Regions from separate parts of the Micropepsis pineolensis genome, predicted to be linked through region 1. Evidence: riboswitches for the same ligand, from Rfam matches in the RefSeq annotation. Region 1 holds a riboswitch; each other region holds the start of a gene.

Region 1 (4,136 bases):
AGATCCTCGTAAACCGCTTTGTCTTTCTTACCCATCACTACCCCGATATGTTGCAGGCTTGCGTGAAGCCTACCGGGATAGCTTTAATTTCGATTAAACTCAACCAAGGCGGTGCCATCCGCCGCCACGGCCCGCCGCGCCGACAAGCCAAACACCCGGGCCAATACGGCATCATCCAGCACATCGGGGCCGCCACTGGCCGCCACCTGCCCGTTTTGAAGGACAATCAGCCGGTCGCAGCGCCGCGCCAGCGTCAGATCGTGCAAGGTAACCGCCACGGCAACGCCACGGGCTGCCTCGGCCTGCAACAGCTCGATCAGGGCAAACTGATGGGCCGGGTCCAGAAACGCTGCCGGTTCGTCGGCCAGCAAAATATCGGCCCCGGTGGCCAGCGCCCTGGCTAAAAGCACCCGCGCGCGTTCGCCCGCCGACAAGGCATCCATGCGCCGCGCGGCAAAAGCCGTGGCATCAGCCCGCGCCAGCGCCAGATCCACCGCCGCCAGATCCGCCGCCGTCAGGCGGTTAAGGCGCGGGTGATAGGGCATCCGGCCCAGCATCACCACCTCGCGTGCCGTTACCGGCCACACCGTCGCCCCGCCTTGCGGCAGATAGGCCAGATAACGCGCCAGCGCCGTGCGCCGCCAGGCTGGCAGCGGCTTATCCAGCACCCGAACCGTGCCACCGGCCAGTGGCACCAATCCCAGCGCAGCCCGCAACAGCGTGGTTTTTCCGGCGCCATTGGGACCGATAATACCGGTCAGGGTACCAGCTTCAAAATCTGCCGAGATCCCGCGCAGCACCGGCTGGGACCCAAAGCGCACCTCGGCCGCAGCAAAAACGATCCTACTCATGACTGCCCCCGGAGCCGGAAAACCAGCCAGAAAAAGAACGGCGCACCGATCATCGCGGTTACCACGCCCAGCATCAGTTGCCCGTCGGGCAGGATCAGACGCGCGGCCACGTCGGCCAGACAAACCAGCACCGCCCCGCCCAGCGCCGAAGGCAGGATCAGACGGGCGGGGGAATAGCCGCACAGGGGCCGCAACAGATGCGGCACCACCAAACCAACGAAACCAACCGCCCCGGCCGCGGCCGTTGCCGCCCCGGTGGCCAGCGCCACACCCAACACCACGCGGCGGCGCACCGATGCCACATCAACACCCAGACTGGCGGCGGCTTCTTCGCCCAAAATCAACGCCTCAAGCCCGCGCGCGGCAGATGCCAGCAGCAGCAGCCCGATCAGAACCAGCGGCGCAGCATAGGCCAGATCAATCAGTGTACGGTCTTTCAATGACCCCATCAGCCACAGCACCATCTCGCTGATGGCATAGGGATTGGGCGACAGGCTGAGCGCCAGCGCGGTCAGCGCGGCGGCAAAGCTCGACACCGCTACCCCCGCCAGCACCAGTGCCACATCACTGGCCCCGGCCCGCGATAAAAAGAACAGGATCACCGCCGCCAGCAGCGCCCCGGCAATGGCCAGCGCGGGCAGCAGAAACGGGTTTAACGCCGCCAATCCGAAATAGAGTGCGATCACAGCGCCCAGCCCGGCGGTGGCGGTAACGCCGGTGACGCCCGGCTCGGCCAGCGGATTGCGGAACAGCCCCTGCAGCGCCGCGCCGGAGCCACCAAGTGCCGCCCCGACCACCAACCCAAGCAGCGCCCGTGGCAGGCGGATTTCACGGGCAATGATGCCCGCAGGCCCCACCCCGTTGATCAGCCCGGCGATCAGTACCTTGGGGCCAAAGCCTGCGGGCCCCACCAGAAGCGACAGCAGCAAGCCTGCCAGCGCCATAACAGCCAGCACCAGGGTTATGGGTAAGACGCGATATTTTTGCGGATAAACGGCAAACAGTTTCGACATGCGACCTTCCAACGTCGCCGCCGTCGCAAAACCTGCGACTTCTCCGGCAAGGCGCACCCCGGCCCTGGCAGTGGACGACAGATACCGTCAGGTCTCCTGGCTTTAAGCGGCCGGCCCGTAACGGACCCACTTCTGAGCCTTCCCAGCACGAAAGCCAGTGGCTCAAAAACAACAGTGCCGCCGACAGTTGCGGGGGCAGCCGCGTCTATGATCCGCGTTCCCTGCTCGGCATCCTGAAGCCCTTCTAATGCCCCGACGCAGGCGGCGCAAGCCTTGCCGCCCGCAGCGCGGCCGCATCATTGACCAGCGTGGTAAAGGAAGTGACAGCATCGGCTGCCCAGGGACCGGCGCACAACAGCTCGGGCAGGCGCTGGAACCGCATCAGGCTGCGCCCTTGCAGGGTTTGCAGGGCCGGATGATGCAGCACACGATAGGCCAGCGCACTGCCTACCTCGCTTTCCCCACCCAGAATGAGCAAATCGGGTGCCGCGGCAACAACCGTCTCGACCGGCAAGGTCCCGCGGGCCCCTTTCAGCAGCGCGGGGGCCATATCATCGCCCCCGGCAATGGCAAGGATTTCATCGGCATAACCCGACACGCGGGCATAGCCATTGGGCTGATAGAGAATGGCCCGAACCCGACCGTGCGGGGCAGCCGCCCGGGCCGCCGCCAGTTTGGCATCCATCGCCGCCAGCAGGGCCTTGGCCGCTGCCGGATTGCCCAAGCTGTCGCCCAGCATCATGGTGGCGCTGCGGATATCGGCCAGACTGTCGGCCCATGGCACATCCAGCACGTCGATATGCAACTGTTTCAGCGTGGCGCGTAAGCGTTGATTGGTTCCGGCGTACATCACGACCAGATCGGGTTTCAGCGCCAGAATAGTTTCCGCCGAAGGGTGAATGGTGCGGATACCGGCCGCCTTGTCGGCGATGGTCGAGACCTGCGGATGGCGATCGGTCGCTTCATAGGACAAAGCGGCGATATGATCGCGCGGCACCAGCCGGAAAACATACTCGTCGGCACAAAGATTCGTCGAAACGATGCGTCTGTACGGCCCCGCCGCCGCATCTAGTGATACAGCGATGCCCCCGGCCAGCAGAGCCATGCAAAGCACGCATAGCTTTGAAATATTGCGATACACGCGATGCCGTCCTAACTTTCGATACCGGATAAACGGAAAAGTGGAGCCCATGCAAAGATTTCTCACGAGCGTACTGACAGGCCTGTTGCTTGCCGGTTCCCTGACCTGTGGCGCGCAAGCCGCCCCATCGGTGGCACAAATTCTGACCGCCAACAAGGCCGCAGTTGGTCAGCCCCCCAAGGGCAAACCAACGTTACAGACCGATTATGCCCTGACCGCCTTTGGTATGACCGGCACCGTCACGATACAGACCGACAGCGTGCAGGGATGGAATGTGACCCGGATGGTGCTTGGCGCGATAAAAGAGAATAGCGGGTTTGACGGACGCAGCCCCTGGGATCAGGACACCTCAGGGGTTGTGACCACACAGGATACCGAAGAGTACAAACAACTGGCTGTCAATCAGGCGTATCGCGACAGCAATACATGGTGGCGGACGGATCGGGGCGGCGCCATCATTACCGCTGTGCAAAAAACAGAAGACGGAAAAAACTATACCGTTCTGACGGTAACGCCCAAAAACGGAAAACCTTTTGACGCCTGGTTTGATGCCACCAGCCATCAGCTGGCCAAAGTGGTGGAAAAACACGCTGCCGATACGAACATCTCGCGCTTTAGCGCCTACAGCGCCGTCAGCGGATACAAAATACCAACGAAAATCACCACGGATACCGGCAAGGGTGAGAAATACCTTATCACCCAGACACTGACCAAGGCGCGGTTCCTGCCTGCGCAAAAGCAGACGGATTATGCCCCACCCAAAATGCAGGTGGCGGATTTTACGATTGTCGGTGGGGCCACAGAAACCACCGTGCCCTTCACGCTGGTCAACAATCACATCTATGGCACGGCAAAATTTAACGGCAAACCGATTACCGCCATTTTTGATACCGGCGGTTTGAATCTGGTGACGCCGAAAACCGCCGCCGGGCTGGGCTTGAAAACCGAAGGCACCATACCGGGCGGCGGAGCCGGTGAGGGTATTATGGAGGGCGGTATCAGCCATGCCGACCGTATAGACGTCGGTGACGCCACAATCCACAACCAACAGATTTTCATCCTGCCGCTTGATGCCATGGCGCATGTGGAAGGCATCCCGATGCCGGGCATGATCGGCTATGAAACCTTTCG
Region 2 (4,136 bases), 1.1 Mb from region 1:
TTCCAGGCGTGAAACAGTTGCGTGATGCCTTCGCAATGCAGGCTTTCATCGCGCACCGACCAGGTGACGATCTGGCCCATGCCCTTCATCTTGTTGAAGCGCGGGAAGTTGAGCAGCATGGCAAAGCTGGCGAACAGCGCCATGCCTTCGGTGAAGCCGCCAAACATCGCCAGCGTACGGGATACATCGGCCACGGTATCAACGCCGAAGGTATGCATATAATCGGCTTTATCGCGCATGGCGCTGTAGTCGCGGAAGGCTTCAAATTCGACCTGCGGCATGCCCAGCGTTTTGAGCAGCAGGGCATAGGCGTCGATATGCACCGTCTCCATATTGGTGAAGGCGGCCAGCATCATCTGAATTTCCAGCGGCTGGAAAATCGGCAGATAGCGCTTCATATAATTGTCGCCGACCTCAACATCCGACTGGGTGAAGAAGCGGAAAATCTGGGTCAGCAGATTGCGTTCGGTATCCGATACCCGGTCTGATGCCCAGTCTTTGACATCTTCGCCCAACGGCACTTCCTCGCCCATCCAGTGGATCTGCTGCTGTTTTTTCCAGTAGGCATAGGCCCACGGGTAGCGGTCAACATTATAGGTGCCAGAGGTTTGCAACAGACCAACCCGGCCGGTGCCGATCAGATCCATCGGGTTGATGTTCAGAATATCACTCATGTTCAAATCCGTATGCGTATCGTTTGTTACTGAAAGGCCGTTTACTGGCAGGCCAGGCATTCGTCATAGTTGGTGGGGCCTGTTTCGACATCAACCTTGACAGCAGCCTGCGTTTCCCCGGCAAACGCCGCGCGCTGCAGGGATTTTGAGCGGCAGTAATACAGGCTTTTGAGGCCCTTTTCCCACGCCGTCCAGTGCAGCATATGCAGATCCCATTTAGGGACATCGCTCGGGATGAACAGATTGATCGACTGGCTTTGGCAGATGAACGGCGCGCGGTCGGCGGCCAGTTCAATGATCCAGCGCTGATCAATTTCAAACGCGGTGCGAAAGGTGATCTTTTCATCCGCCGACAGACACTCCAGATGCTGAACCGAGCCTTCGGCGGCGATGATCGATTGCCACACCACCGGCGTATCAGCGCCGCGTTCGGCCAGTATGCGCTTTAGGTGCGGGTTATAGACCGAGAACGACCCCGACAGTGTTTTATGCGTATAAATATTGGCCGGAATGGGTTCAACACAGGCGCTGGTGCCACCGCAGATGATGCTGATCGATGCGGTGGGGGCAATGGCGATCTTGTGCGAGAAGCGCTCCATCACGCCCTGTTCTGCGGCATCGGGGCAGGGGCCGCGTTCTTCGGCCAGCGTGTGGGACGCCGCATCGGCTTCCGCGCGTAACTTACGGAAGATTTTTAAGTTCCAGGATTTGGCCAGGGCGCTTTCAAAGGCAATGCCACGGCTTTGCAGAAACGAATGAAAGCCCATCACGCCAAGGCCGACCGATCGTTCGCGCAGCGCGGCATAGGCGGCATTGGCCATGGCGGGTGGGGCGTTGGCGATAAAGTCACTTAAAACATTGTCGAGGAAGCGCAGCACATCTTCAACAAAGCCCGGAACGGTGGACCATTCATCCCAGGTTTCAATGTTGAGCGACGACAGGCAGCACACCGCCGTGCGCATATTGCCCAGATGGTCTTCACCCGATGGCAGCACGATTTCGGCGCACAGATTAGACGAACGCACCTTCAGGCCCAGCGCCTTGTGATGCTCGGGCAGGGCGCGGTTCACCGTGTCGATATAGAGAAGATAGGGTTCGCCGGTGCGCAGGCGGGTTTCCAGAATGCGCTGCCATAACTGGCGGGCGTTGACCTGCCGCAAGGGGGCGCCGGTCTTGGGGCTGCGTAAGGAGAAGGGCGCATCATTGCGCACCGCTTCCATGAATTCATCAGTGATGGCAACACCGTGATGCAGGTTGAGGCTTTTGCGGTTGAAATCCCCCGATGATGTACGGATTTCGAGAAATTCCTCGATCTCGGGGTGATAGACGTCAAGATACACCGCCGCCGAACCGCGCCGGAGCGAGCCTTGTGAAATCGCCAGTGTCAGGCTGTCCATCACGCGGATGAACGGAATGATGCCGGATGTTTCGCCGCAGCCCTTGACGCTTTCGCCGATCGACCGCACCCCGCCCCAATAGGTGCCAATGCCGCCACCGTTGGAGGCGAGCTTCACATTCTCGTTCCAGGTATCGACAATGCCGTCCAGCGTATCGGGCACCGCGTTGAGGAAGCAGGAAATCGGTAATCCGCGGCTGGTGCCGCCATTACTTAAGACCGGGGTGGCGGGCATGAACCACAACTGCGAAATCGCATCGTACAGCCGCTGGGCGTGCGCGGTATCATCGGCATAGGCACAGGCAACGCGGGCGAACATGTGCTGAATACTCTCGCCGGGTAACTGATAGCGGTCGATCAGGGTTGCCTTGCCGAAATCGGTCAGCCGGGCATCTCGACTGTGGTCAAGGCACAAATCCTCCGGCACGGGCTTGCCCCCACCGGCAACGGCTGCGGCCTCAATCGGGCTGACATGAACGGTCATAACGGCTTCTCCCCTCCAACGGCTCAATAATAGCGGGCAGACAGATGCGCGACGGCAAACGGCTTTGCGCCATCTGCAGCTTTCGCGCCCCATCGGGACACCCCGCCCAAGGACGAATACTGGTGCTTTCGGCAGGTCTCCTGGCTCATCCGCGGGCGCTTTAAGGCGTCCGATCTGGCCTTCCCGGCACCTCAGGCGCCAGTGACTGCTGTGATCGGACCACGCCGCTGACAGTTGCGGGGGCAGCGCCGGGCTTTCACCGGCTTCCCTCTTCGCCTCAAATTTTAACTAGATGTTGAAATCCGAGGAACCGTAGCCACAAGATAATGTTAACCGTAGCCGTTATGGTCAAGGAGTATATTTGTTCTAACTAAAAAGAATATTCTTGACGCCACTTTTCCGCTGTGCGGTGCGCCGGGCACGCCAGATGCCCGCTTCGCTTTCCATAAGCGGCAGTGCAAGATCATATAATGACAGCGTGATGTTGCTAATCATACTTCTCACGCGTCAGGTTTAACGTCTGGAATTTATGAGGCCCATTCATAGGAGTTTGCCGGATACATAGGCTAATCGCATGATCAGTCGTGCTCTATATTTATGGAAGTTTATGCGGCGGTACATTGAACTGAATAAGCATAAGGAATTGTGGCATGGCAGAACATAACGACACAGAAAAAAGCGCCAATCTTACGGATGCTAACGCTCCGTCATCCGTGGAAACGTCTCGGCGTAAGATTTTAAAAGAGACAGCAGCAGGCTTGCTGGTTGGTGGGCTTGCATCCATGTTGCCGCAAGTATCGCACGCACAAACCACCCCAAAGCCCGCAAAGACGCTGATTGTTTATTTTTCCCGTACCGGGAACACCCGTGTGGTGGCGCAGCATATTCATGGGCTGGTAGGTGGAGACATCGTCGAGATTCGCACCGTAAACAGTTATCCTGCAGACTACCGCGAAACCACCGAGGTGGCGAAAGAGGAACAACGGACGAATGCTCGCCCCAAACTGGCGAGTGACGTTGCAAACACTGGTCCGTACAGCACCGTGTTCATCGGTTATCCCAATTGGTGGGGAACTTTGCCGATGGCGTTGTTTACCTTCATGGATCACCACGATTTGTCCGGTAAGACCATTTTGCCGTTTTGTACCCACGAAGGCAGTCGTCTCGGTCGCGGACCAGATGACATCCGCGCACGGTATCCCAAAGCGAAGATCCTCGATGGCCTAGCGCTGCGCGGCGGATCTGGTGGTTATGCACGCAGTGCGGATGCCGGTCTTGAAATTGATGCATGGGTGCGCGGGTTTAAACTCGCTACAACGCGATAGTATGCGTGCAAGACTGTCTCTCGATCTTTGTCTTGTTGCACTATTGTTGTTTGCGTTTGCATATCAACTTACTGGCAATCTAGTTCATGAAGCCATTGGTACGGCTTTTGTTGCGTTTGCATTAGTTCACAACCTTATTTCGCGACGCTGGTATGCATCTATCAGAAAGGGGGCAATGCCCCCGCGTCGCGTTTTTACGACAACGCTTAATCTGCTGCTGCTGGCTACTTCGCTTCTGCTCATCGCCAGCGGGCTGG
Region 3 (4,136 bases), 580 kb from region 1:
GGTGCCACCCATGACCGGTTTCCACAATATTTGCCGATCAGCCCCCGGCGTGTATGCCCGGCGGAGCTGACCAGCTTTGATGGGCGATTAGAGCGACGGCTGGTCATATGCGATCGGCCCGTCGCTCTGTTTTTTTGTTTGATCGCGCCTTTGCGCGCAAACTGTCTATACTTTTGCGCTCGTTGCCTTAGAGCCGCGCGCGCACGCCGATGCTGGCACCCAGACCTTCTACGCCGTAATCGGTCACCGCCTGAGTGCGGTCATTGAACAGATTTTCAATACGGCCGTAGATCTGCCAGTGCGCGTCGATATTGTAATCGGCGAACAAATCAACCTTCTCCTTGGCACCCAGCTTGGTGGTTTCACTGGCGGCATTAAAGCGCTGACCGAGATAGTTCATCGCCACGCCGAGGCCGAGTTCTTCGGTGGCCTGCCAGCGCAGATTGGCGTTGGCCAGATAATGCGGACGACGGGCCAGATCAAGGCCGGTGTCGCGGTCGGTGGCGTTCATATAGGTGTAGTTGGCCGACAGCGTCAGCGTATCGGTCAGGTGGGTGTCCACCGCCGCTTCAATGCCATTGGCCTTGGTACGGTCGATATTGACGTAATAGCCATACTGTTGCAGCCGCTGCGAGCAACCGGGGGCATCAGACGCGCTGTAGCAGTTCTGCCAGTCAATCTGATTGCTGGTATGACGCCAGAAGTAGGTCAGCGAGGCGTGCAGCCGGCCATCGAAGAAATTCTTGTCGGCGCCGATTTCCCACGTGCGGGCGGATTCGGGTTTCAGGGCATCAATCGGGTTGGAATAGGCCGAATAGAGCTGATAGAGCGTCGGCGATTTAAATCCGTCGCCGTAATTGGCATGCAGGGTGGCATCGAGCTCCGGAATCTGCCAGGCCGCCGCGACCTTGACCGAGGTGTGGCTGCCGAACTCGTCATCATTGTCGGTGCGCGCACCTACGGTCAGCGTCAGCTGGTCGAACAGAGTCTTCTGCAGTTGGCCATAGCCCGACGTGGTGCGCTTGTGCCCGGCGATATGATCGGCGGCGGCATAAGACGAGAAGGTATCATTATCGAGATAGGTTGTTTCGCTTTCGGCCCCGAAGGACAGCTCGGTGCTGTCGTCGATCTTGGCCACGCCCTGATATTCAACGCGGAACGCCCCACCGTCATAGGCATAGTTGTGGTGGATGGTGTCGTAAGCGGAATCAAAGAAATCGCGCTTGGACGAGGACGCGATCAGCGCCAGCCGGTTGGTCAGAATGCCATCCAGCGCCGTCTGGTTGATGCCGACATAGCCGCTGTAGAGGCTGTGGGTTTCATAGGTGGCAGAGTCAGCCAGATTGTAGCTCGCGTCGTAGCCATCGTCATACTTGGTGTGGGCGTGATCGTAATAGCCGATGACATCAACGCTGATCGTATCACTCAGGTGGGTGCGGGTGTTGATATTGAGCGACTGGTTGGCCGTGCCGTCCGCTTCGTGCTGGCCAGCCGCGGCTGAAATGCCCTTGGTGGCATAATCATTGGCCGCGACACCGAATTCCGTGGCCCCGGCAGTCCCATTTGCCGCCACATTGACGCGCCAGCTATCAAAGGTGCCAGCTTCCGCACTGGCGGTCAGGGCGGTGTCGCCACCGCGCTTGGTGATGATGTTGATGACACCGGCCATGGCATTGCTGCCATACAGGGTCGAGTTGGCGCCGCGCATAACTTCGATGCGGTCGATATTGTTGAGGAACAGATCGCCATAATTGGCACTGCCCGACGAGTCACTGGGGTCGTTGAGACGGATTCCGTCGATCAGTGTCAGGGTCTGGCCGCTGTCTGCACCGCGCAAATAGACCGTAGTGGTCTGCCCCGCGCCACCGGTGCGGTTGATGCTGAGGCCGGGCACGTCGCTCAAGGCGTCGGTCAGGCTGACACTCTGGCGGGCGTCGAGATCGGCGGCATCAATGACCGTGACCGTGGTGCCGGTTTTGGCCAGCGGCTGGGTCGTGCGGGTGGCAGAAACCACCACGGTCTCAACCTCCTGTGCGGCCGCTGGGGCCATGCAGGTGCCAAACGCGGCGATCAGCGCGGTGGTGGTGCCAAGCAGGATTGTCGTTAAACGGGATGTAGGCATAAAATTTCTCCTGGAATAGATCCCAAGAGCCGGTGGCGGTTCAGCCTGATCCTTCGAATGGCCAGAATGTTCCGCGGCAGCGACTCATACACGTTGTCGCCGCGACGGATAGAACCGCTAATTTCCGGCACACCCCGGCCGAAAACTGGACGACGACGCAAGGCAGGTCTCCTGGCTAGCCGGCTGCGAACGAGAGCACCAGCCTTCCCAAAGCGCATATGGCTTCAGTGGCGTGTTGGCGTCTCTTGCCGACGACAGTTGCGGGGGCAGCCACGTTTGATGTGCGTGTTCCCAAAACCTTACGTCTGATGGCTGTCTACAAAGCCGAAAGCGGCGGTACCGTCAACGTTTAAGCCGTTGCCTGTGCACGATTTCAGGCATCTGTTGCCCCCGCGGCAACAAGCGTGGATAATGGCCCTTGTGCCATTAAGGAATAGCTGCGGGCCATGATGCATGGCAAAATATGGTCTCGGGCGGCGGCGGATGCCGCGCTGACCCGGCCGGGGTCCTGTTTTGAGATCGAGACCGTTCAGCAGGGTAATCGCGCCTTGCGGGTGTGGAAATGTGCGCCCGCCACGGTGCCAGCCTTGCTGGCGCGGGCGGAACGTTTCGGCGCGCGGGAATTTCTGATTTATGATGCGACGAGGGTCACCTACGACGCATTTCTTCGCGCAGTTCAGGCGTTGGCTGCCGACCTCAAAGCCCATGGGGTGGTCCCCGGCCAGCGCGTCGGGTTGGCCATGCGCAATCTGCCCGAATGGCCGGTGGCGTTTTTTGCCATCCTGCAGACCGGGGCGCTGGTCGTGCCGCTTAATGCCTGGTGGACCGAGGCCGAACTGGCGGCGGCGCTGGCCGATAGTGGGGCTGAGTTTGCCATTGTCGATGACACACGGCTCGGTCGCCTGCCTGCGCAGCCTGGTCTGGATCATGTCTGGGTGTGCGGCGCATCGCGAGGGGGGGCAGGCGTCAGCCAGCTGGAAGCGGTGATCGGTCCGGCGGGCCGCTGGCATATGCTGCCACGGCACCCACAGGTGCCGCCACCGCTGGAACCCGACAGCGCTGCGGCCATCTTCTACACCTCGGGCACGGCATCGCGGCCGCGCGGGGTGCTGTGCAGCCAGAGTAACCTGCTCGATACGATTATGGCGATGGCCTATACGCTGGCTCGCACCCGTCTTTGCGAAGGCGGGGCGCTGCCGGATGCCGATTTCCTGTGTCAGCCCCAGCGCAGCATGCTGCTAACGGTGCCACTGTTCCATGTCATAGGGGCCTGCGCCGTGATGATTCCGGCGCTGCATAGCGGGGCGCGGCTGGTGCTGATGCCCAAATGGGATACCGAAGCAGCCTTCGCGCTGATCGAAGCCGAGCGCGTCAGCCATTTATGGGGTGTGCCGGCGATTGCCCGCGCCATGCTCGATCATCCGGCGCGCCAGAGTTATGACCTGACATCGTTGCGGCTGATCAGTTATGGCGGGGCACCGTTTGCCCCGGCGCTGGCGGGCGAGATTGCCCGGGTCTTCGCCCCTGCGGTGCCCGGCAGTGGCTGGGGCATGACCGAGACTGCTTCGCTTTGTATTGGTCATTCGGGTCGCGAATATCTTGACCATCCGGCCTCCTGCGGTTTGCCGCCGCCGACCTGCGCGATCAAGGTGACCGATGCGGCGGGCCACGTGCTGCCGTCGGATACGGTGGGCGAGCTGTGGGCCTATGGGCCGAACGTCGCCATGGGCTATTGGCAGCGGCCAGAGGAAAGTGCCGTAACCTTTGTCGATGGCTGGGTCCGCACCGGCGATCTGGCCCGCATTGATGCCGAAGGTTTCTGCACCATTGTTGGGCGCACCAAGGACATGCTGATTCGCGGCGGCGAAAATATCTTCTGCGGCGAGGTTGAAGCTGTGCTCGCCAGCCATCCGGCGGTGCGTGAGGCGGCTTTGCTTGCGCTGCCCGACCCGAAGCTGGGCGAGGTACCCGCTGCCGTGGTGGTGCTGCGCCAGGGGGCGTCTGCCAGTGCCGG

The links. A riboswitch is a leader RNA that binds a small molecule or an ion and turns the genes downstream of it on or off. The one in region 1 is predicted to bind cobalamin.
Region 2: another riboswitch for cobalamin. It lies ahead of ACZ5RI_RS07925 (ribonucleoside-diphosphate reductase subunit alpha); the one in region 1 lies ahead of ACZ5RI_RS12945 (FecCD family ABC transporter permease).
Region 3: another riboswitch for cobalamin. It lies ahead of ACZ5RI_RS00090 (TonB-dependent receptor plug domain-containing protein); the one in region 1 lies ahead of ACZ5RI_RS12945 (FecCD family ABC transporter permease).

Annotation. Positions count from the first base shown of each region.
Region 1 covers NZ_AP042408.1:2,891,392-2,895,527, forward strand. Annotated here, with positions in the region: gene ppk2 (polyphosphate kinase 2) at 1-35, opposite strand, end outside; gene ACZ5RI_RS12940 (ABC transporter ATP-binding protein) at 84-851, opposite strand; gene ACZ5RI_RS12945 (FecCD family ABC transporter permease) at 848-1,864, opposite strand; cobalamin riboswitch at 1,934-2,139, opposite strand; gene ACZ5RI_RS12950 (ABC transporter substrate-binding protein) at 2,109-2,969, opposite strand; gene ACZ5RI_RS12955 (aspartyl protease family protein) at 3,055-4,136, shown strand, end outside.
Region 2 covers NZ_AP042408.1:1,771,869-1,776,004, forward strand. Annotated here, with positions in the region: gene ACZ5RI_RS07920 (ribonucleotide-diphosphate reductase subunit beta) at 1-674, opposite strand, end outside; gene ACZ5RI_RS07925 (ribonucleoside-diphosphate reductase subunit alpha) at 716-2,554, opposite strand; cobalamin riboswitch at 2,668-2,884, opposite strand; gene ACZ5RI_RS07930 (flavodoxin) at 3,205-3,879, shown strand; gene ACZ5RI_RS07935 (hypothetical protein) at 3,881-4,136, shown strand, end outside.
Region 3 covers NZ_AP042408.1:24,293-28,428, reverse strand. Annotated here, with positions in the region: gene ACZ5RI_RS00095 (CheR family methyltransferase) at 1-70, shown strand, start outside; gene ACZ5RI_RS00090 (TonB-dependent receptor plug domain-containing protein) at 188-2,122, opposite strand; cobalamin riboswitch at 2,267-2,439, opposite strand; gene ACZ5RI_RS00085 (class I adenylate-forming enzyme family protein) at 2,569-4,136, shown strand, end outside.